3 linked regions of the Prolixibacter sp. NT017 genome follow. The protein of the gene in region 2 interacts with the protein of the main gene of each other region in a pairwise test. Links are inferred from orthologs where the notes say so. Each region holds a gene or a part of one and is shown on either strand. Other genes may lie near its edges. The genes, in order: GJU87_RS19685, GJU87_RS14920 and sfsA.

Region 1 (7,804 bases), 1.2 Mb from region 2 along the record:
AGCCTGAAAGTACATACCGACGAGAAGTTTCGTTTCCCGATTGGTGTTTGGCGGGGTGCGGGTGTGGCGCTGCCGGTATTTTCTATCCGGACCGAAAAAAGTGGAGGAATTGGTGAATTTCCTGACTTGAGAATGTTGGTTGACTGGGCTAAGAAAACTGGTCTCAAGATGATACAGCTCCTTCCGGTCAATGAAACGGTGGCTACGCAAAGCTGGATTGATTCTTATCCGTACAAGGTTATTTCTGCGATGGCCCTGCATCCGGTTTATGCGAACATTGAACTGATGGGAGAACTGAAAGACGGGAAGGTGATGCAGGATTTTCGGGAACAGCTTTACGAATTAAACCAGATGGAATCGGTTCCCTATGAGGAGGTTCACCGGGTTAAGTCGCGTTATTTTAAACAGCTGTTTGACCAAGAGATGGAAACGTTTCTGAATGATCGTGATTTTCTTCTGTTCTTCTCGGAAAACAAAGAGTGGCTGGTTCCTTATGCAGCATTTTGTTATTTGCGTGATCAGAATAAAACAGCCGCTCATCGTATGTGGAAGAAGTACGCCATCTATCGTCCAGAGGAGATACAGCAGCTTTGCGATCCGTCACAAAAACACTATCCCGATATTGCTGTTCACTATTTCATTCAGTATCACCTCGACCGGCAGTTGCGCGATGCGTCGAACTACGCCCGGAAAAACGGAATCGTGCTGAAAATCGATATCCCGATAGGCGTTAGTCCCGATAGCGTTGAGACCTGGGCGCATCCCGAGTTATTTAACCTGGAGGAACAGATAGGTGCACCGCCGAACGAGGATGACGATATGGGACAAAACTGGGGATATCCGACCTACAACTGGGAGCGCATGGCTTATGATGGTTACGATTGGTGGCGTAAGCGACTACTAAAGCTTGCTTCCTGGTTCGATGCTTATCGGCTGGCGCATGTGGTTGGATTTTTCCGTACGTGGGTAATCCCTTCATCGCAAACCAGCGCTGATATGGGATATTTTGTACCTTCTTTTCCGCTTACGCGGGATGAAATTATCGATGCCGGAATTCATTTCATCGAGGAGCGAATGACGCGGCCGTTTATCCGCGAATATTTTCTGTGGGATTTGTTCGGCGATTATACCGATGAGGTGAAGAACAGGTACCTGGAAGAGTATGGTTCGGGTAAGTACAATCTTCGTCCGGAAGTAGACACACAACGGAAAATTACTCTTCACTTTGAGCAGTTCAAGAAAGAAGGCAATCTTCCTGATAAGGAAACCCGGATGATGGAAGGCTTGAATTCGCTGGTTAGCGAGGTCCTGTTTTTGCGCGATCCGTATGACAAGTATAAGTTCCATCCCAGAATTCGTCTTCAGGATACTTATTCGTTCATTAACCTGGATGAAGAAACGCGTTATAGTTTTGAGCAGCTGTATGTGGATTATTTCTACAAACGGCATGAAGATCTGTGGCGCGACAATGCTATGGTGAAACTTCCGGCATTATTGCGCACTTCCGATATGATGGCCTTTGGCGATGATTTGGGAATGAATCCTGACTGTGTGCAACGGGTACTGAAAGAGTTGGGCATCTTAACGCTCGAGGTGCAACGCAGGCCTCATGATACCGAGGTGGAATTCGGGCACCCGTCCGATGCGCCGTACCTGTCAGTCTGCACTACTTCCAGCCACGATATGACGACCATCAGGGGATGGTGGGAAGAAGACTACGAGCGTAGTAGCCGGTTTTTCCATACCCTGTTGGGACATGCAGGCGAAGTGCCGCATTTCATGGAGCCATGGATAGCGCGTGATATTATCAATCAGCATTTGTGGTCGCCGGCTATGTGGGCCATCTTTCCTTTACAGGATTTACTGGCCATGGACGGTGAATTGCGCTGGGAGAAGATATGGAACGAGCGGATTAACATCCCGGGGATAACTTATTACTATTGGCGCTACCGGATGCATTTGAAGATGGAAGAGTTGTTACACTCCGATGGCTTTAATCATGCGTTGAGTAAGATGATCGAGCAGTCGGGTAGAAATAACGATTATTAATTTTTCGCTGTTTACCGATAATTAAGCGGGATTTACCGATTTAGCATTTTGGATTCTGCTCTTTCGGGCTATTTTTGAGGTAAACAATAAAAATTAATATCATGACATCAAACCATAATCCGCATTTCCCTCAGGATGATTTTGCGAAACCTTATCGTTCTCATAAAGGAAATCGTCCACTCCTTGGATTGATACTGGTCCTGATTGGAGTTATTTTGATCGCCGATAATTCCGGAATGATACCTTATTCAGTATCCCGTATTGTCATTAGCTGGCAGATGCTGCTTATCGTAATTGGCTTATTTAACCTGGCCAAACGAGCTGTTACGCCTGGTCTTATTTTAATTGCGATAGGAGGATTTTTCCTCTTGCCTCGCATTTCAGGCGTTCCCGAAAATATAGTTTATAATTTCTGGCCGGCTGTACTGGTCATTGTCGGTCTGGTATTTTTAATGGATCGAACACGGCACGGAGGGAACTTTAAAAAAGGGGTGAATTCAACTGACTATTTTGACGAAGTCGCAGTGCTGGGCGGCCGTGAAACTTCCTTGGTAACAAATAATTTTAAAGGCGGAAAAGTGACGACTATTTTTGGTGGTTGCACATTTAATCTGTTGAAGGCAAACCCGGCAGAAAACTGTACCATCGATATGTTCACCATGTTTGGTGGTTCCAAGTTCATCGTACCATCCGATTGGAACGTGAAAGTGGAGGTCGTAGCTATTCTTGGCGGATTCTCTGACAAGCGCTCTATCTCATTGAGTGAAGTCGATAGTAACAAAGTAGTAGTCATAAAGGGATTTGCGATTTTCGGCGGAGGAGAAGTGGCTAATTTACCTTAACCATCAAACCACTAACCTATGACTCACCCATTTGTTGCTAATCGGCGTTTTCTGGTCATATATCTATCGGTTCTGATCGTTATCGGGATCGGTATCTTTTTGGTGCTGGCCTTGAATAATCCGGTGCCCTGGTGGTTTGCCTTTACCGACAGCTTTGTCAATATTGTGCTTTTCGGAGGCATGGGACTAGGTGTATGGTACATGGTTGTGTATACCGATCCGGATGAGATGACCCGTTTGCAGTTTCTGGGGAATCATATCGCTGCTGCCCTGATATTTATTTCCCTGTGGCTCTTTGTTGGGGGAGTAATCGTTCATTTGTTTGTGCAGTCGCCCACTTATTACGGGTTTTATGAGAATAGTTATCCCGGCCGTGCCTGGACCTGCATGTTGCTCTACGTCTTGCTGGTTCTGTTTTATTATCTGATTGTTTACTACCGGAATTTCAGGGAAAAAGTAGAACGCACTGCACAGCTTGAATCGATGGTGAAGGAATCTGAGCTGAAGGCTCTGAAGTCGCAAATCAATCCACATTTCCTGTTCAATAGTTTAAACTCTATTGCGTCTTTAACGATGACAAGGCCGGAGCGTGCCCGCGAAATGGTGGTATGCCTTTCAGAATTTATGCGGTATTCGCTTAAAAGCCGGAATGAGGATAAAGTTAGCCTGAATCAGGAGTTGCACAATATTGAGCTGTACCTGAAAATAGAGAAGGTGCGATTTGGTAGTAAGTTAAAGTATCATATTGATGTTGAAGAAGCGGCCGGAGAGAGCATTGTACCCAACCTTATATTGCAGCCGGTTTTTGAAAATGCCATTAAATACGGGGTGTATGAAGCGATTGAACCGGTTGAGATCAGATTAAAAGCGGTGGTGGCGGCTGAATTTCTTGTTCTCGATATTGAAAATGATTTTGACCCGGAAGCCGTTCCAACAAAAGGTGAAGGTGTAGGACTCCGAAATATTGGGAGTAGGCTTAGGGTGATGTACGGACGTAGTGGACTGTTGGATATCGAAAAACGGATGAATACATTTCATGTTCACATGAAAATTCCTCAGGGCGAAGTTGACTAGCCGGAAAATATCAAAAGAATGTTACTTGTCATCTTGACATTGAATCAATTGAAAACCTTTTTGCCATGAAAAAATATCGCGTCCTTATTGTTGATGATGAAGATCTGGCCCGTGAATTATTAATTGAGTACCTCAAAGAAGACCAACGTGTTGAAGTGATCGGAGAATGTTCGAACGGGCTTGAAGGAGTGAAGGCTGTTCAGGAGCTGCATCCCGATTTGGTGTTCCTGGATATTCAGATGCCTAAAGTCAACGGTTTCGAGATGCTGGAGCTGCTAAACGAGCCGCCGGAAATTATTTTTTCCACGGCATTCGATCAATATGCCATCCGCGCCTTCGAGATGAACGCCGTTGATTACTTGTTGAAGCCTTACCCAATCGAGCGGCTTTCTCAGGCTGTTGATAAAGCTATCGAACGAATCGAGAAAAAAGATATCGAACAGCTGCCTGTTGAAAAGTTAGTCAGGGATCACGATGATCAGGTGGTTCATGTGGAACGGATTGTCGTTAAATCCGGGAGTAAAATCCACATTATTCCGGCCAGCGATATCCGCTATATTGAGTCGCAGGACGACTACGTGATGATCTACTGGAAGAATGAACATGCAATGAAACAGAAGACGATGAAATACTTCGAGACTCACCTGGATCCGCAGCAATTCATTCGTATTCATCGTTCTTATCTGGTGAATGTATCACAAATCAGCGAAATTCAGCAGTACGAGAAAGAGTCGTGGGTACTTCGGCTTAATGGTGGTGAAAAACTGAAGGTTAGTAAATCGGGTTACCGCAATCTTCGGGAAAGGCTGAGTTTTTAATATTGTTGTTAATAAGGTGTGAATAACGTTTTTTTTATCAACTCTCCTTCAACTGGAATGTAATGAATCAAAGCAGACAAAAGATCTTCCTTTCCAGTTTATTAACTATCCGTAGGGATATATCATAAGGTTTTCAACTACTATTTGAACGTGATAGGCTGAGTTTTCAACAATATATTCACGGGTTTTAAACAAGAGTAGTTTGTGTCAGCGTTTCTCTTTAAAGATATTTTGGTAATCGACTGATTTTTATGCGGGAATATTCGCAGAATTCCCTTCTTTTGTGTGATTAAATCCTGCACCAGAGGATGATTGCATGTGTTACACTTTCGGTAAATAGTTTATTAGCGTTGCATAATGTCGGACCTGAAGGGTACAAGATACTTTGGGGACTGGCCGCTTTGCTCGTGCCGGTAATCGTGTACTATTTATGGAGGAGGGTTTCGTGGAGACGACTGTTCAGCGCGTCGAAAAACAGTGAATCAGGTAACGGAGAATTGTCATTGTCACTTTCTGGTGAACCGGAATTCAGACCCATTGTTTTGTATGTCAGAATGAAAAATCATTCGGACCGTACAATTGATATTGAAGCGCCGGTAATTGTATTTAAACGGTGGCGAAGTTCCCGAAAATTCAGGATACGGAAAGTAAATGAATCGGAGATTTATCCGCTGTTGTTGGATGCCGGCCAAACCCACGAGCTAACCGTGCAACTCGAACCTTTTTATCGGAAGGAACCCATTCTGAGAACCGCTACCAGAGTGAGAGTAGAAGTCGCGGAAGTGAATGGAAATATTCGGCTCGAAAGCCGGATTGTGCGTTTAAAATGGATATAGACTGTGAGAAACTGGAAATTTAATCCTGTTGAATTTGATAAATACCCCGTTTACGAAGGTAACGATTTAGGAGTATTCTGGTCTGAGGATAAGACCATGGTGAAGGTTTGGGCGCCTTCGGCAACCCGTATTTTTTTTCGGTTGTACCGGGAAGGATTTGGAGGCGATGCCGAGGTTGAACACTACCTCGAGCAAAGAGATAATGGCATCTGGCTTTTGGAGTTATCGGGAGACTGGAATGGTTGGTACTACACCCTTCAAGTACGCGACAACTACGGCTGGCTTCTGGAAGGTCCCGACATTTACGCTCGAAGCACCGGTATTAACGGCCGGCGTGGGATGATCTTCAATCCGGCGGAAACTAATCCGGAAGGATGGGCAGATGACGAACACGTTGTGCCAGCTTCTCCTACCGATATGCTCATTTACGAAACGCATATCCGTGATTTTTCCATGTCACCTGATTCGGGTATAGAACATAAAGGAAAATACCTGGGATTTACCGAGACCGGAACAAAAACACTCACAGGAGAAAAAACTGGACTGGATCATCTTGATGAGCTGGGAGTCACTCACGTTCATTTGTTGCCGGTTGCCGATTTCTATACGGTTGACGAAAGAAAGGAAGCTCCTCAATACAATTGGGGGTACGACCCGCTGAACTACAATACACCCGAGGGATGGTACTCAACTGACCCGAACGATGGCAGAGTACGGGTTAGAGAGCTGAAGCAACTGGTAAAGGCGTTACATGAACAGGAAATTGGCGTCATCCTCGATGTGGTTTACAATCATACTGGTCTTATCAACGAGTCGTACTTCAATCAAACCGTTCCCGGTTATTTTTATCGACAGAAAGAGGATGGAAGTTTTTCCGATGCGAGCGGATGCGGAAATGAACTGGCTTCTGAAAGGGCGATGGTGCGGAAGTATATCGTTGATTCGGTGATGTATTGGGCTTCAGAATATCATATTGATGGATTTCGTTTCGATTTAATGGGAGTGCTGGATATTGAAACGATGAATATCATTCGGGAAAGTCTCGATACTATCAACCCGAATATTTTCCTTTACGGCGAAGGATGGACTGCCGGCAAAAGCCCTCTGGAAAAGAAGAGGCGGGCGACCAAACGGCACACGTTGAAGCTCGACCGGATTGCCAGCTTTAGCGACGACATGCGCGACGGCTTGAAAGGAAGTGCTTTCGATCAGTTTAGTACCGGCTTCATCAGTGGTCATACGCTGCAGGAAGAGCGTTTGAAGTTTTCGATGGTGGGCGCGGTAAAACACGATCAGATTGCGTACGACTATGTCGAATCGTCGAAAGGCCCCTGGGCCAACGAAGCTGCACAATGTATTAATTACGTCTCATGTCACGACAATTTTACGTTGTTTGATAAGCTTCAATACTCCTGTCCGGAGGCTTCCAAGGCACAGATCGAACGAATGGTCCGGCTTGCCTTAGGTATTGTGCTTACTTCGCAAGGGGTGCCGTTTCTGCACGCAGGATCCGAAATGATGCGGACCAAGGGAGGTCATCACGATTCATATCGGTCACCCGATTTGTTGAACCAGATTGACTGGAGCCGGAAGCACGAATTTCACAATTTGTTCCTTTTCACTCAGAAATGCATTGAGCTGCGCCGGCAGCATCCGGCATTCCGGATGAGTTCTGCGAAAATGATAAACGAGAAGATGCGGTTCAACGGGAAATACATTCCCGGAATTATTCAATACGAGCTGGGTGATTATGCCAATGGCGATTCATGGAAGAGTATCCAGATGTTATTTAACGGAAATAATTACTCAGTTGAACTGGAAATTCCTGAAGCCAACTGGCTGGTTATTGCTGAGGACGGGGAAATTAATCCCAATGGAATGGGGCGGATGACTACCGGAAAAGTGCGCATTCATCCTACCTCGATGATGATTTTGGTGGCTGAAGATTAGAAAGCAGCAAGTAGAAGGTTGATATCCTTAACAGGAATGTCGAGTATGTTCCCGAGATCGTGATTCGTTAGGATGCCGTTGAAAACATAAATTCCTTCGCAGAATCCCTGGTTGATTCGGATATATTGTTTCAAACTCCCTGAACGTCCCATGTTGAGCAGGATGGGAGCGATGATGTTGCTAACCGAAATAGATGTGGTTCGCGCCATTCGCGAAGAGATATTTGGTACACAGT
Region 2 (7,719 bases):
ATCGGTACGGAACTGTCCTGATTCTGGATGAAATCCAATCGGGTTACGGGCGAAGCGGAAAATTCTTTGCGCATCAATATGCCAATGTGAAGCCCGATCTCATCACCATAGCGAAAGGAATGGGAAACGGTTTCCCGGTAGGAGGCGTTTTGATTAGTCCGGAGTTTGAAGCCCGCAAAGGAATGCTGGGAACAACTTTTGGTGGCAATTATCTTGCCTGTGCTGCCAGCATTGCTGTGTTAGACATTATGCAGAATGAGCAGTTAATCGAAAACGCTGAAGTTGTAGGCAACTACCTGATGGCGTCGCTGACTGGCATTGACAAAATCAAGGAAGTCCGTGGCCGCGGTCTGATGCTCGGATTGGAGTTCGATGAGCCTATTGCAGAAATCCGAAAGAAGCTGCTCTTCGAAGAAAAGATATTTACCGGTGTAACCGGAACTCACACCATCCGTTTGTTGCCACCTTTAGCTGTTACCCGTGAACAAGCCGAGCGGTTTTTATTATCGCTGAAAAGGGTATTGGGTTAATAATTGGTTAAAAATACCGGCAAAATGTATTAAATTGATTGTCTTATTTGTGTTCTGCTTTAGGTTTGTGGTAACGCAGAATAGGACAAAAATGAGAAAAGCTATGAAGAACCTGAATATTTGCATCATTGGAGGAGGAAACCTGGGACGGGCCATGGCCGAGGGCTTTTTGAAAGCCGGTTTACCTGCGAAGCAACTGGTGATTACCCGTCGGCGACCGCATTTGCTCGACGACCTGGCAAAGCAAGGTGTTCGTGTTACTGCAGACAACGCCGCTGCGGTGAAAGGAGCCGATTTGGTTATTGTGGCGGTGAAACCTTACCAGGCCGAAGGTGTCCTTCAGGGAATTAGTAGCGCGCTTGTTACCGGGCAGATGGTGGCTTCACTGATGACGGGTGTGAGCATTGAGAGCTTGAAATCGTGGTTGCCAGACAATGTTATTCCATTCCGGGTGATGCCAAACACAGCCATTGCACTGCAGGAGTCGATGACCTGTATTTCGGCACCCGATTGCAATGACGAGCAAAAAGAGGTGATTCAGGAGCTTTTCGAAACGCTTGGAAAAGTTATCTACATCAATGAAGAGCTGATGGCAGCCGCTACTGTCTTGGGAGCCTGTGGGATTGCGTTTGCTCTTCGATTCATTCGTGCGGCTACGCAAGGTGGGATTGAGATTGGCTTTGGCGCAGAAGTAGCGCAGGAAATTGTTGCTCAGACGGTGAAGGGTGCTACCGAACTCATTCTGCAAACTGGTCATCATCCCGAAAGGGAAATCGACAAGGTAACCACACCGAAAGGAATTACCATCTCAGGATTGAACGCGATGGAACATCAGGGATTTTCGTCGGCTTTAATTCAGGGATTACTGGTATCATACAATAAAATTAACAACGGTTAAGTATCCGTCTCCGGAAATGTAAAACCCCCATTCGCCTGAAATTTACTTTTCAGGAAAAAAGGCATTTATCTCATGGCAAACCGCTACTCCAGCATTGTGGTGAAAATTGGAAGCAATCTGCTTACCCGCGAAGACGGTATGCTGAATGTTGCGCGTATGGCGCACTTTGTCGATCAGATTGCTGCGTTGCAGAAAAAAGGTGTCAGGGTGATTCTCGTTTCATCGGGTGCGGTAGCTGCAGGTCGGGCTGAGGTGGAGCCCCAGAAAAAGCACGATACGGTTTCAAGGAGGCAGTTGTGGTCCGCCGTAGGGCAGGTAAAGCTCATCAACCGGTATGCCGACCTGTTCAGGGAGCACGGACTGACGTGTGCCCAGGTTTTAACCACCAAGGAGAACTTCAGCGACCGGCAACATTACCTGAACATGCGTAATTGCATCAACACGTTGCTCGAAAGTGGCGTCGTGCCGGTTATCAATGAGAACGATGCCATTTCGGTTACGGAATTGATGTTTACCGATAACGACGAACTTTCCGGCCTCATTGCTTCCATGATGGATGTGGAGGCGCTGTTTTTGCTGACCAATGTGGATGGAGTATACCGTGGAAACCCGGGCGAACCGGACAGTGAATTGATTCGGCATATTGCTGTTGGCGAAACGGTTTCTGAAGAATTAATTTCTACTCAGAAGTCGAATTTCGGCCGGGGAGGCATGTTAACCAAAAGTTCTATCGCCTCGAAGTTGGCAGGGCAGGGCGTAGCCGTTCATATTGCGAACGGTGTTCATTTGAATATTCTGACTGATTTGATGGATCCGAACTCGGATATACCACATACCTGGTTCGAACCGGAAAAACGGAAATCGAATACAGTGAAGAAGTGGCTGGCACACTCAGACGATTTTGCCCGCGGCGAAGTGTTTGTGAATGACGGCGCCCGCGATGCGTTGCTTTCCCACCGGGCAACCAGCTTGCTCACTATCGGAATTACCGGGGTGCAGGGGCAGTTTAAAACCGGCGACATCGTGCGGGTGAAAGATGCCGGTGGAAAGTTGCTGGGATTGGGGAAAGCGGGCTTCTCCTCCAAAATTGTGGAACGGGAAATGGGCGCTAAATACGACAAACCATTTATTCACTACGATTACCTTTACCTGGGGTAGCGCCTGGTTTTAACGGAGGTGTTTCTCCCTGGAGATGTTGGAAAATTTGGGGAGTCAAATGAATTGTCTATAAGAAATTTCAGAAGAATTAAGATATTCTGGCAAAATGGCAATAAATGTTTAAAAGACACCAATAGATTTTTATAAATATTAAATGGATTCAACTATATGATTAAAAATATTGTGGGTGTTTAATAAAAAGATTTATAAAAAACAAAGTAATTAATAAGTCGCTCTAGTTAATTCCGGTGATTATCTAAGACGGTGTGGTGGTCATCTAAGACGATGTGGTGGTCATCTAAGACGGTGTGGTGGGTATCTAGCGCGATTTAAGAAGTATCTAAAACGGTTTGAGAAGCATCCAATATAGTTTGATTAATAGCAGAAAAATTTAGAGGGGTCGCAAATCGTTTAAAGAATATTGTTCTCCAGTGTTGGGGAAGAATAACAGGACCCACCTATTGAAACAACAGAAACTGAAAAAAACGACCGGACATGCAGTATCGAGAAAAATTTGAGCAGGCGCTTCAGGCGAGTCGGAAACTGAATCTGGTGACGGAAGAGACCATCAATCAGGTGTTGATGGCTGTTGCTGACGAAGCCGTAAAGGAAACGAATTTTATCCTGAAGGAGAACGAGAAAGATCTGCAAAGGATGGCGCCATTCGATCCGAAGTATGACCGACTGAAGCTGACCGCGGAACGAATCGAAGGAATTGCATCCGACATGCGAAGTGTAGCTTCCATGGCTTCGCCGTTGGGAAAAGTATTGTCGGAAACAACCCGACCGAATGGATTGCAAATCAAACGAGTCAGTGTGCCGTTTGGTGTCATCGGCATTATTTACGAAGCCCGTCCGAATGTAACCTTCGACGTTTTCTCGCTATGCCTGAAATCAGGAAATGTTTGTGTGTTGAAAGGCGGAAGCGATGCAGCGGATTCCAATGAAGCTATCGTGTCCATTATTCACCGGGTATTGAAATCGTTCAACATCGATGCCCATGTACTGACTTTACTTCCTCCCGGGAGGGAAGCGACAGGCGAGTTGCTCAATGCACAGGGCTATGTCGACTTGCTGATTCCCCGCGGAAGTCAGGGACTCATCAATTACGTCCGCGAAAATGCAACCATTCCGGTCATCGAAACGGGTGCGGGAATTTGCCATACGTATTTCGATGAGTTCGGTGATGAAGAGAAAGGGCGCGAGATCATCAACAATGCGAAAACGCGTCGTCCGAGTGTTTGTAACGCGCTCGATTGCCTAGTCATTCATGAGTCGCGTCTGAGCGATTTGCCTTACCTGGCGGAATTGCTGCCGGAAAGTCAGGTGGAAATTTTTGCCGACGAACAGGCAATGGAAGCATTGGAAGAGCATTATCCGGAAGATTTATTGAAGCCGGCGACCGAAGAATCCTTCGGAACCGAGTTTCTCGATTATAAAATGGCCATCAAAACCGTAGCGTCTTTCGAAGAGGCGCTCGATCACATTGCCGAATACAGTTCCAAGCACAGCGAAGCCATCATTTCCGAAAATCAGGAGCATCTCGATCTGTTCCGCAAACTGGTCGATGCTTCATCAGTGTATACAAACGCCAGCACTGCTTTCACTGACGGAGCGCAATTTGGTTTGGGCGCCGAAATCGGCATTAGCACACAAAAGCTGCATGCCCGCGGCCCGATGGCGTTGGAAGAACTCACCAGCTACAAGTGGCTGATAGAAGGCGACGGACAAATCCGTCCGAAATAATCTCATCAACTTATTAAGAATACATAACGAGCTGAAAAAATAGATCATGAGGCATTTTACATCCGTACACGATTTACCCGACCTGGACGAAGCGCTGAAAATCGCTTTCGAAATGAAAAAGAATCCGTTTGCCTATCAGCATCTGGGCAAAAACAAAACCATGGTGCTGATTTTCTTCAACTCGAGTTTGCGTACGCGCCTCAGTACTCAAAAGGCGGCGATGAATCTGGGCATGAACACGATGGTGTTGAACGTGAATCAGGATGGTTGGCAGCTCGAATCGGAGCTGGGGATCATCATGGATGGAGACAAACCCGAACATTTGCGGGAAGCAATTCCGGTCATTGGTTCATACTGTGATATTATTGGAGTGCGGTCGTTCGCGCAGTTCAAGAGCAAAGAAGATGATTACCAGGAAAAAATCATCAACCAGTTTATCGATTACTCCGGCGTTCCCGTCGTCAGCATGGAAGCCGCCACACGGCATCCGCTGCAGTCATTTGCCGATCATGTGACCATTGAGGAGTTTAAAACGAAAGAGCGGCCTAAAGTGGTGCTGACCTGGGCTCCACATCCAAAAGCATTACCGCAGGCTGTTCCCAATTCGTTTGTGGAATGGATGCGTCAAACCGATTACGAACTGGTGGTTACCCATCCCGAAGGATATGAATTAGCGCCTGAATTTATGGGCGATGTGAAGGTTGAATACGATCAGAAGAAAGCTTTTTCCAATGCCGATTTTATTTATGCAAAAAATTGGGCATCTTACAGTAGTTATGGACAGGTCCTTTCCCGTGACCGAAAATGGACGGTCGACGAGGAAAAAATGGCTCTGACCAATCAGGCAAAATTCATGCATTGCCTGCCGGTTCGCCGGAATATGGTTGTTTCCGATGGTGTAATTGATAGTCCCGATTCCATCGTCATTCAGGAGGCTGCCAACCGCGAAGTATCGGCACAGGCGGTGTTAAAAATGATACTGGAGGAACTAAAATGATCGAACATCTGACCATCATCAAAGTGGGCGGAAAGGTAGTGGAGGAAGAAGAATCGCTTCAAAACCTGCTTCGTGATTTTTCGCGCATCGCCGGAAATAAGATTCTGGTACATGGTGGAGGCACCAAGGCGACAGCCATTGGCGAAAAGTTGGGCGTTAAACCGAAAATGGTGGAAGGTCGCCGCGTTACGGATGAAGGAACCCTGGAGGTGGTTACCATGGTATATGCCGGCCTGGTCAATAAAAACCTGGTTGCGAAGCTACAGGCTTTGGGAACCAACGCTCTTGGATTGACTGGTGCCGATTTGGATGTTGTCCGTGCCAAAAAACGTCCCGTTGCCGAGGTTGATTACGGCTTTGTGGGCGATGTGGTCAATGTGAATAATCGCATGCTCCGCGAATTGCTCGAGAATGGTGCGGTTCCGGTGGTAGCGCCTATCACGCACGACGGCGATGGTCAATTATTCAATACCAATGCCGACACCATTGCTTCGGAACTGGCCATTGCGTTAAGCTCCAGTTATCGGGTCACGCTAATTTATTGCTTCGATAAACGCGGCGTGCTGATGGACGAATCGGATGAAGATTCGGTGATTGATGAAATTACCATGGCCGAATTCGAAGAGATGAAATCGACCGGAACAGTAAATGGTGGCATGATTCCGAAACTGACGACCGGTTTCAATGCGATGAAACAGGGAGTTAACGCGGTGGTCGTGACCAACGCATCGGCCCTTTCCGGTTCCAAAGGCGGAACCCGCCTGGCACTTTTCCACGAAGAAGAGGAAGAATAATTGAATACACTCATTTGATGCTGCTTTCCGTCCGGGAAGCAGCTGTTTACTTATGCTATGAATCTTTCGATTGAAAAACTTCACAGCGACGCCTATCGTCTGCTGCAGGATATGATTGGCATTCCGTCGTTAAGTCGCGATGAGGATGCGGTTGCTACGTTTCTGGAAAATCAGGCAAAGGAGTGGGGATTTTCTCCTTTCCGTCAGGGAAATAATCTTTGGCTGAAGAACAGGAACTGGCAGGATGGGAAGCCCGTTGTGTTGTTCAATTCACACATCGATACGGTGAAGCCGGCCAATGGTTGGACGAATGATCCCTTTACGCCGGTGGTGGAAAATGGCAAACTGACCGGTCTGGGCAGCAATGATGCCGGCGCCTCAGTGGTTGCCCAACTGGCCGCTTTCCGCTATTTCGACGAGTTATCGGAATTGCCGTTCAACCTGATTTGGAGTGCTACCGCCGAAGAAGAGATTTCCGGGACCAATGGCGTCGCCTCCATTTTAGACGAACTGGGACCGATTGATTTGGGGCTAGTGGGCGAACCTACCGGGATGAATCTGGCCATCGCCGAAAAAGGGTTGCTGGTTATTGACGCCGAAGCGGTTGGCAAAACCGGACATGCGGCCCGTAACGAAGGAGTCAATGCCATCTACAAAGCACTTGACGATATTCAACATCTTTTGGATTTTAAATTTCCGGAAGAATCGCCCGTTTTGGGACCGGTGAAGACGACCGTAACCCAAATCGAAGCCGGTCATCAGCACAACGTTGTTCCCGATAGTTGTAAGTTCGTCATCGATGTGCGGACCAACGAATGTTACTCCAATGAAGAAGTTTTCGATAAGCTTTCCGGTCTGCTCGAAAGCAAACTGACCGCTCGTTCGTATCGACTCAATTCATCAGGCATTCCGCTTGACCACCCACTGGTGAAGCGTGGTGTTGAGCTGGGACTGGAAACCTACGGTTCTCCAACGACGTCTGATCAGGCAGTTATTCCATACACTACCGTGAAAGTCGGTCCCGGTGATTCGGCACGCTCGCACACGCCCGATGAATACATTTTGGAAGAAGAGATTCGGAACGGAATCGATATTTATATTCGGTTACTGGAAGATTTGCAGTTAAAATAAGTCCGACTTTCTTCTTTTTTTCGTAAACCATGATCGATTCTTTTCGTTAAACCGAATGAACGAAAGAAGAAGATCATTATGTCACTTACTTTTTCAAGAATGTTTCCGCTGGGCGGGAAAGCGCCGGCATTTGAGTTGCCTGATACCGTTTCGGGTAAGAATATTTCACTCGACGAAATCCAATCTGATATAGCTACGGTTGTGATGTTTATTTGCAATCACTGTCCCTATGTGAAGCATGTAAACCACGAGATCACGGCCATTGCCAACGAATATGGAGCAAAGGGAATGAGCTTTGTTGGCATCAGCTCCAATGATGTCGATAATTATCCCGATGATGCGCCGAAGCTGATGAAGGAGACAGCCGCGAAAGAGGGGTATCCATTCCCGTATCTGTACGATGAATCGCAGGATGTGGCAAAAGCATACATGGCAGCTTGCACGCCCGATTTTTACGTGTTCGAC
Region 3 (7,828 bases), 2.4 Mb from region 2 along the record:
TGCCTAAATCCCCCTGCCACCAGGAAAGAAAAAGAAATATTAAATTTTCTCGCCCGCTTCCCAGTTTGTATTCTTATTCTAGTCCGGGCTTTCCATAATTTTCTAATTTCGCAGCCTGACTAATTACCTGCATTTCACAAGACATCCGAAACGAATAAACGGTTCGAATGAATGCTTTTTTAAGCTCCTCCTGGAACAGCTCACACTGTTACTGTTGAAAATTCGTAACTCCTTCAAGTCTTTGCACCGGGATGCGGGAATTTTAACTTAATTCTATGAAAATAAATAATTTCACCCCAAAAGTTTTAGCCTTTACTTTGGGACTTTTTGTAATGGCATTTGGCGTAGCCCTGTCGGTAAAAGCCAACCTTGGAGTTTCGCCTATTTCTTGCGTTCCGTATGTTTTTAGTTTGAAATATCCGCTGACACTGGGCGAAACCACCATCATTATGAATGTCTTCCTCATTTTGCTACAAATGGTATTACTGCGAAAAAGGTATCAACTGTTCCAACTGATTCAGTTTCCTGTTATCTTCCTCTTCGGCATTTTCATTGATTTTACCCTGCATCTCATTTCATGGCTTAACCCGGTCAGCTATGCAGGACAGGCTTCCACGTGCCTACTAGGTTGTGTTATCCTGGCATTTGGCGTGTTTCTTGAAGTAAAAGCAGGACTCACTTATCTGCCCGGCGAAGGTTTGGCAATGGCCATTACCCAAACATTTAAAATTGAATTCGGAAAGACAAAGATTGGTGTCGACAGTTCGCTCGTATTAATTGGCATCGTCAGTTCGTTAGGTCTTTTGTCCGGAATCAGTGGAATCAGGGAAGGGACAGTTGCTGCAGCCGTACTGGTTGGTTTTATTGTCCGGTTCCTTAACCGAAAGATTAACTTCCTTGATGTATGGCTGAATATTAAACCGGAAGAAGAAAAGGCAACCCCCAACAAGGATGTCAAAGGACCGGTTGCTCCCCACCTGGTAATTACCATTTCGCGTGAATACGGAAGCGGCGGTCGCGAAATAGGAAAAGCGGTGGCCGAAAAGCTGGGATTGAAGTTCTATGACAAGAACCTGATTGAGCTAACGGCAGGGAAAAGCGGTTTCACCCGCGAGTACATCGAGCAACACGAACAGAAATTGGCGCATACCCTGTTGTACGATTTGTACGAACAGGAATATGCCTACATCAACGAACGCAAACCTCCGCTGAATGCTTTATTCCTGGTACAAAGCAAAGTCATCCGCGAAATCTTCCGGAAAGAATCCTGCGTGATTGTCGGGCGATGTGCCAATTTTATACTGAAAGACCAGCCGGGCTGCGTCAATGTATTTGTTCACGCCAACGGCGAATTCAGGAAAAACAAAATAGTAAACGAATACGGTGTTCAGCCCGACAAGGCCGACAAGGTGCTGGAACGGACAGACCGAGAACGTTCGAACTACTGTACGCACTACACGGGCAAAGTATGGAACGACGCAACCAACTACCATCTCACGGTCGACAGCTCGCTGCTGGACATCGAAGCTACAGCCGACCTGATTGTCGAAACCGTGAAGGCGAAACAGCTGACACTGGCTTAACCGCAAATGATCTTCACCACCGGGCTTGTCACTACGCAGGTCCGGTGTTTTTTTCTTTTTCCTGGAGAGAATTACAGGGTAAGATTCGCGGCATTTGGGGCAATGCACACACCGGTACAATGAATTAACACATATTTTACCCCGAAGTGAACCACCGGACGTAATTTTGCACAAAAATTTCAATCGGTGAACACAGACAAACTAAAAGGCCACTCAGCCCTGCTTGCCGCCCTGTACCGGAAAGGACCTGTCACCTGACTGAAGTTCGCCCAGCCACTTTCCACGGGGGAACCGGGTGCCAACCTGCCATAAAACTACCTGCTTCATACTTATATCGTATCTAACAGATAATTTCCCCTCAAAATTTTAATCCTGATTATTTTCAATTTTAATTATGGTTAGAATAATTTTTAATCTGGATTAAATTATATTTTAATCAGGATTATTTCATAAATTAGTAATTATAATCAAAGTAAAATAACTAAACCTTTCTACCAAAACCATGGCACTTCAATACAAAATCATCTCGACCGTAAAACGCGGAGCAGCTGAGGATAACGTAAGAATCTGGTTTCCCAAGTTAACCGGCTCCCGTAAAATCGAACTGCAACAAGTTGCTGAGATAATGGAAAAACGCTCGACAGCATCGGAAGCTGACATTCAGGTGGTAATAACGGGCCTGGTGAATTTAATACCCGAGTTACTGCTTGACGGCAATACGGTAAAAATCGATAACTTTGGTTCCTTCCGGTTGCACGCAAAAGTGAGTACCGAAGATTCACCCGATAAGGTAACGTCGCGCAACATTAATGACTTGCGGATTAGTTTCCTTCCTGATAAGCGAATAAAGCAAGCGTTGAAACGGGCTAATTTCAAGAAAAAGAAGGAATAAATTACCGCTTCCGTGCACGAGACAAAACCCGTACGCCCATTAAAATAAAAATACCACCGGCCAGCCATGCTACCACCACATTGTCGTTAATGAGCTGTCCTCCGGAAAAGAAAATATAAAATCCGAGCACAGCCAGCAGACCGCCAATGGTAAAGTTGACATAGGCATACTTCTTCGAACTCCGTGGAATATAAATCCAGTGCGGATAGGTTCCTCCGGTAAAATAGCCATCTACATACATCTTACTAATCCATTCAAGATGTTGGTCGATGTAACTTCCGGTTTCCGTTTGCCGGTCAATCTTGCTCACCTGCCACATTTCAGTTGGGGTATTCCGGAAAGCGGCATAGTTGGGTGATAACTTTTTCAATTCGCTCAGACTTTCATCGACAGCGAGCAAATCTTCCCATTTCACGTTCCGGACGAAATCGCTTTCACTCCGAATCGCGTCGCGGCTCAATAGAAAAAGTTCGCCCCGGGGAGTCCGGTAGGCGAACGTCACCGGTTTCTTTTCGCGAACAACATGATACGTAGTAATAAAGGGAGATATGGAACGCATAATTTTCATAACCAATTGCTTTTAAGCTTTTACTAATTGCTACGAGTAGAGGCCCCGGTTAGGTTTCGGCATATACCGTTAAAAAGGAGTAAAACATGGTGAATTAGAAGTCGGCACAAAAAAGCCCCGGATATCGACTTTGTATCCGGGGCCAAATTCTTTTTTTTTGATAGAAACTTATTCGTCCCAATCGAGCCAGGCCGAAACCAGCCAGAAATTCATTTTGTCTCCCTCGCGGGGTTGTGCTTTGGGAATGCTGAAGGTAATCTGATGCGTGCCGGCTGCAATGGAATCCAGCGGAATAGTAACCGGTGGCACATCCGTTCCGGGGCACCAGTTGGAGCGCGAGTAATCGGACGAGGCGATCGGCTCTTCCATCTCTTTTACTTTGTATTTGCCCGCTTTCCAATCGAGGTATTGCACCTTTCGCTTTTCGAGCCAAACGCCGGAGCTCGGATTAAATCGCCGGAATGATGCACAGTCGGTGCGCCAGGGAATGAAATCGTATACTTTTTTCCCGTCCAGCGAGATGATGTTTTCCTTTTGCACAAACTCGTCACCGCCATCATCGCCTCCATGCCCTGTAACGATGTACTGCAAACGGACATTTTTTGCCCCTGACGGGATGTCGACATTCACATTAATGTTCTTCCGGGCAAAAATATCCGGGTACCCTTGCGGACCGATGTAATAAACGGTATTCAGCACCGGTTCGGCATGGGTTGGCTTTTGTGCGTCGCAGGGAATATCACTTTCGTCGAAGTCGAGCGTGGCACTCAGCTGGTAGCCTTCCTTCGTCCAGGTATCCACCCACACACCAATCCACACGTCGCCTTCCAGCTGCGAGATACGGTCGGTGACATCTTCTTTCCACTGAACTTCCTTCGCCCATTTGTCGATGTAAACCGGCTTCCGAGCCGATGTCGAATCGCTGTAAAAGCCTACGCCAAACGGCGTCATAAAACGCATGAGTTCAAGAACCGGCTGGTAATCGTCGCCAGCAACGATGCCTTGCAATCCTTCCAGTTCTTTTGCCGGCTCAGGAAAGCTCTTCTTACCCGTCCAGATATTCAGGAAGTTCGTCGACGAATTCTGAGGAATCACAAATAGCGAACCGGACTTGTCCCACCGGTCGCCATGTGATTTCAGGGTAACCGTTGCCGTTACTTTCACCGACCGTTGAAAATTAGGCACATGGATTTTCTCCAGCAACAAGCGTCCGTCACCCAGATGAATGATACCGTTGGCATCCGGTTGAACGCTGTCTTTTGGGTATTTTCCCGGCACAAAATTGACTACCTGGTTATCGAAAACCAGATACGTTTGGTCGCCTACGGCCGGTATTTGTTTGGGCCCGCACGACGATAGCAGCAATAGAGCCAACAGATAAAGAAAGCTTCTTTTCATAGGATTCAACAATTGTTTGGTTAAGAATATTACAATTCAAAATCGAGTTTTCGCACCAGTTCAATGCCCTCCGGCGTTACCTCGGCCTGCATCGGGATAATTTCAACTCCTTCCCGGTAGGCCTCTCTAAGTGCCTTACCATATTCCGGGTCAATCTCATCAGCCGGGCCAAAACGTTCTACATCCATGCGCTGGATAATGTAAAGCATCACCGCACGCATCCCCTGTTTCTTCACTTCCATTAGTGTATTCAGATGCTTACGCCCGCGGGTGGTTACAGCATCCGGGAAAAGTGCATCAGGTCCCACTTTCATGGTTACATTCTTTACCTCAATGAAACAGGTTTCTCCCTCTTTTTGCGCCATCACATCGAAACGACTGTCGCCGAATTTCACCTCCCGTCTCACAGTCTCATAACCGCTCAATTCGGGAATTCGGTTATTACGGACTGCCTCAAAAGCAATTTTATTGGGATTGTTGGTATTAATTCCGACCCAACGTCCGTCAATTTTAATCATCTCCCAGGTGAATTTTGTTCTTCTTTTCGGATCGTTCACCGGTGTAAGGTGCACCTCCGCCCCATCTTCCAGGCAACTTTTCATTGTTCCGGAATTGGTACAATGGGCCGTTACTTCAGTCCCGTCATCTAATTTTACATCAGCCAAAAACCGTTTGTAACGCTTAATTAAACGACCATGTACCAGTTCTTCTCCAAATCTCATGTATTACTGTTTTTCTCTTATTTGTATTACAACTACCGATATTTCCTCCTGATAGGCTAACGATATGTTCAAAACTACACAATACCTTGTTTTCCATAGAAAACTTTATAAAGTTTGTGCGTCCGCCCAGATACAGTTTGATGAAAAATTTACCTCAATCGCGGAGATTTTATTAATCAAAATGTTATTTTTTTGTGGGAAGACTGTTTTAAATCAGGAGAATGCCGTAACTTGAAGATGTACATAAATAAAATCTAACCCTTTTCAATAGCATGCTTTACCCCCAGACAACTGAAAGACGAATGAGACTTCATCCGGTTACATTACTCTTTTCAGGTCAGAAAGAGACAGAATCCAAATTTAAGAAACAGTATTTCAGCGATTCGTTACCACAATTTCGGTTTGCGTTTCTGCTGTTAACGATTCTGTATGCCGGATTCAGTATTGTTGACTACCTGTATATTCCCAATCGCTTAACAACGTTCCTGTTCATCCGGTTTGGTATTGTACTGCCCCTGATGGCCGGGACTTTGTTTCTTTCCTATTCCCAATATTTTGAAACAGTATGGCAGGGCTTATTGACCCTTTGTTACATTGTTGCTGGTGCCGGGATTAGTTATATGCTCATTCTCGAGCCGGAGAACTTTACTTACTATGGTGGTCTCATGCTGGTATTTGCCGCAGGGTACTTCTTCATTAAACTGCGCTTTTTATATGCTTCCATAGCCGGATGGATTGTACTGATAGCGTTTGTTGCTGGAAAACTCATTGCACAACAGACGTTCTCGGAACTATTGGTCATCTCTATTTTCTTCTTCACTGCTATGAATCTGATTGGCATGTTCGGCTCCTACTACCTTGAATACTACTCAAGAAGGAACTTCTTTCAGCATCAGCAAAATCTGGAGCAACAAAACTTGCTCAATGAGGCTCACCAAAACCGCGAAAAGGAAGTTCAACAGCGCACGCTCGAGCTCAAACAAAGAAATAACCGGTTGGAACACGAACTGGAACGCAGTCGGATTATCGAAAACGAATTGATTCGTGTAAAAGAAAAAGCGGAAGAATCCGATCGATTGAAAACAGCTTTTATCACCAACCTAAGTCACGAACTGCGGACACCACTAAACTCCATTATCGGATTTGCTTATTTGTTGTCCGACGACGATATTGAACAGAAAGAACGCTTCGAATACCAACGAATTATACATCAGCAAACTGACCAGATGCTCAGCCAGATCAATGATATCGTTGAAATTTCGAAGATTGAAAGCGGAAGATACGAGATCGACTTTGTTCAGTGCAATCTCAAAGATATATGCCTGGATGTTACTGAAACGATGAGAAAGCAACTGCTGCCTGAGGTCGGGCTGATTATTGATGAAAAATCGGAAAATCAAATCATTCCTGATGTTAAAACCGACTGCGACCGGTTGACTCAAATCCTGAAGCAATTGATTTCGAATGCGATTAAGTATACGCAAAAAGGAGAAATCAAGGTGGGATATGGCATCAACCAACGGGAGCGCCTGCTGGAATTCGATGTCAGCGACACCGGCATTGGCATTTCGGAAGAGAACCGGCAGAAAATATTCCAACGCTTCACTAAACTCGATCCGTTTGCCCAGGGAACCGGATTGGGACTTTCGATATGCAAAGCGCTTATCGAGCAAATGGGTGGCAATATCGACCTGGAATCGAGTCCCGGAAACGGAACGACTTTCCGGTTCAGTATTCCTTATGCACCTGTTGAAGCGCCGGTTAGTTAGCTCTGAGTTACCTTTAACCAGGCGCTGAATTGCGCATTATCAGACGGTGAAGCCATAGGCAAAATCCCTTCGACAATTTTCCCGTTAATTATTTTGGCTGGAAACCGAGACATTTGTTCTGTCATATCACGGTTGAACTTACCCGGTTTGCCAAAATTTATTTCCCAACGTCCTGCACTTTCAGGAGAAATCAATTGGCGCAATTTTAGCGTCAACGCTCCCATGTTGTAACGACAATTGATTTCCAAACAGGGATGCAACCGAAGGGAATTTTCTGCATCACGATAAAACAACAAATCAACTCCGAGCCAACCATGATATTGCCTCGAAAAATCACTTTCGGAAAGAGCCTCTTGCAACAAATGCCTGACAACCGGCAAATAAGTAGACAAAAAGCTAATCTCCTCAATCGAGAGACCGGGAGGTTTTTCACGAATATAATTCCCATGGTAACGTCCGGAAGCATCAGTTAAAAAAGAAGTCTGTCCGCGATAAGCAACCTCTCCCTTCCCTTCCGAATAGAATTGCAATGACAAATCGGCCACCTTGTCAAGCCTCGGTTCTACCATCACGAAGCCCTGCTGTTTCAAAAATCCTGAAATAACCTGATGATTCGATTGGTTGAACTCATTTTCTCTCAGCATTTGAATCCCCCTTCCTGAGGCACTCCATGGAGATTTTACTACCACCCGTCCCCACCGACTTTGCAACGCGATGATTTCATCTATTTCGGTGCAGGAAACCGGACATTTGTCTTCCGGTAACAACCAGTCGTTTTTCCCGACAACGTTTAAAACTTTCTTTAATACCCCGGCTGCTGCCTTCCGGCTGTATATATCACGAGAATTTTCCGTCCAATCGGCTACCGGCAAGCTTTTAAATTCGTTGGAACAACC

What was found.
Region 1: the proteins of GJU87_RS14920 (region 2) and GJU87_RS19685 interact in binary tests that used the Escherichia coli proteins (3 or more experiments, as listed by UniProt). The link is inferred for Prolixibacter sp. NT017 from one-to-one orthologs.
Region 3: the proteins of GJU87_RS14920 (region 2) and sfsA interact in binary tests that used the Escherichia coli proteins (3 or more experiments, as listed by UniProt). The link is inferred for Prolixibacter sp. NT017 from one-to-one orthologs.

The regions. Positions count from the first base shown.
Region 1 is NZ_BLAV01000001.1:4,735,128-4,742,931, forward strand. What follows is about bases 2,998-5,906. They hold GJU87_RS19685 (LytTR family DNA-binding domain-containing protein), read left to right. Parts: upstream 2,998-4,030; coding sequence 4,031-4,783; downstream 4,784-5,906. Other genes in these bases: GJU87_RS19680 (sensor histidine kinase), read left to right, coding at 2,998-3,965; GJU87_RS19690 (hypothetical protein), read left to right, coding at 5,092-5,619; pulA (type I pullulanase), read left to right, coding at 5,623-5,906. Also shown: GJU87_RS19670 (4-alpha-glucanotransferase), read left to right, coding at 1-2,049; GJU87_RS19675 (LiaI-LiaF-like domain-containing protein), read left to right, coding at 2,151-2,891; more of GJU87_RS19680, read left to right, coding at 2,910-2,997; more of pulA, read left to right, coding at 5,907-7,569; GJU87_RS19700 (alanine dehydrogenase), read right to left, coding at 7,566-7,804. UniProt on the Escherichia coli protein: Member of the two-component regulatory system BtsS/BtsR, which is part of a nutrient-sensing regulatory network composed of BtsS/BtsR, the low-affinity pyruvate signaling system YpdA/YpdB and their respective target proteins, BtsT and YhjX.
Region 2 is NZ_BLAV01000001.1:3,578,818-3,586,536, reverse strand. Bases 2,383-5,206 are described here. They hold GJU87_RS14920 (glutamate-5-semialdehyde dehydrogenase), read left to right. Parts: upstream 2,383-3,081; coding sequence 3,082-4,332; downstream 4,333-5,206. Other genes in these bases: GJU87_RS14915 (N-acetylornithine carbamoyltransferase), read left to right, coding at 4,379-5,206; proB (glutamate 5-kinase), read left to right, coding at 2,383-2,586. Also shown: GJU87_RS14935 (aspartate aminotransferase family protein), read left to right, coding at 1-530; proC (pyrroline-5-carboxylate reductase), read left to right, coding at 634-1,428; more of proB, read left to right, coding at 1,501-2,382; more of GJU87_RS14915, read left to right, coding at 5,207-5,329; argB (acetylglutamate kinase), read left to right, coding at 5,326-6,123; GJU87_RS14905 (M20 family metallo-hydrolase), read left to right, coding at 6,181-7,254; GJU87_RS14900 (thioredoxin family protein), read left to right, coding at 7,333-7,719. UniProt on the Escherichia coli protein: Catalyzes the NADPH-dependent reduction of L-glutamate 5-phosphate into L-glutamate 5-semialdehyde and phosphate. The product spontaneously undergoes cyclization to form 1-pyrroline-5-carboxylate.
Region 3 is NZ_BLAV01000001.1:1,189,472-1,197,299, reverse strand. Bases 3,318-6,250 are described here. They hold sfsA (DNA/RNA nuclease SfsA), read right to left. Parts: upstream 5,164-6,250; coding sequence 4,471-5,163; downstream 3,318-4,470. Other genes in these bases: GJU87_RS04890 (HAMP domain-containing sensor histidine kinase), read left to right, coding at 5,466-6,250; GJU87_RS04900 (PNGase F N-terminal domain-containing protein), read right to left, coding at 3,318-4,441. Outside these bases: GJU87_RS04915 (cytidylate kinase family protein), read left to right, coding at 276-1,583; GJU87_RS04910 (HU family DNA-binding protein), read left to right, coding at 2,086-2,475; GJU87_RS04905 (hypothetical protein), read right to left, coding at 2,477-3,043; more of GJU87_RS04900, read right to left, coding at 3,212-3,317; more of GJU87_RS04890, read left to right, coding at 6,251-6,932; GJU87_RS04885 (hypothetical protein), read right to left, coding at 6,929-7,828. UniProt on the Escherichia coli protein: Binds to DNA non-specifically. Could be a regulatory factor involved in maltose metabolism.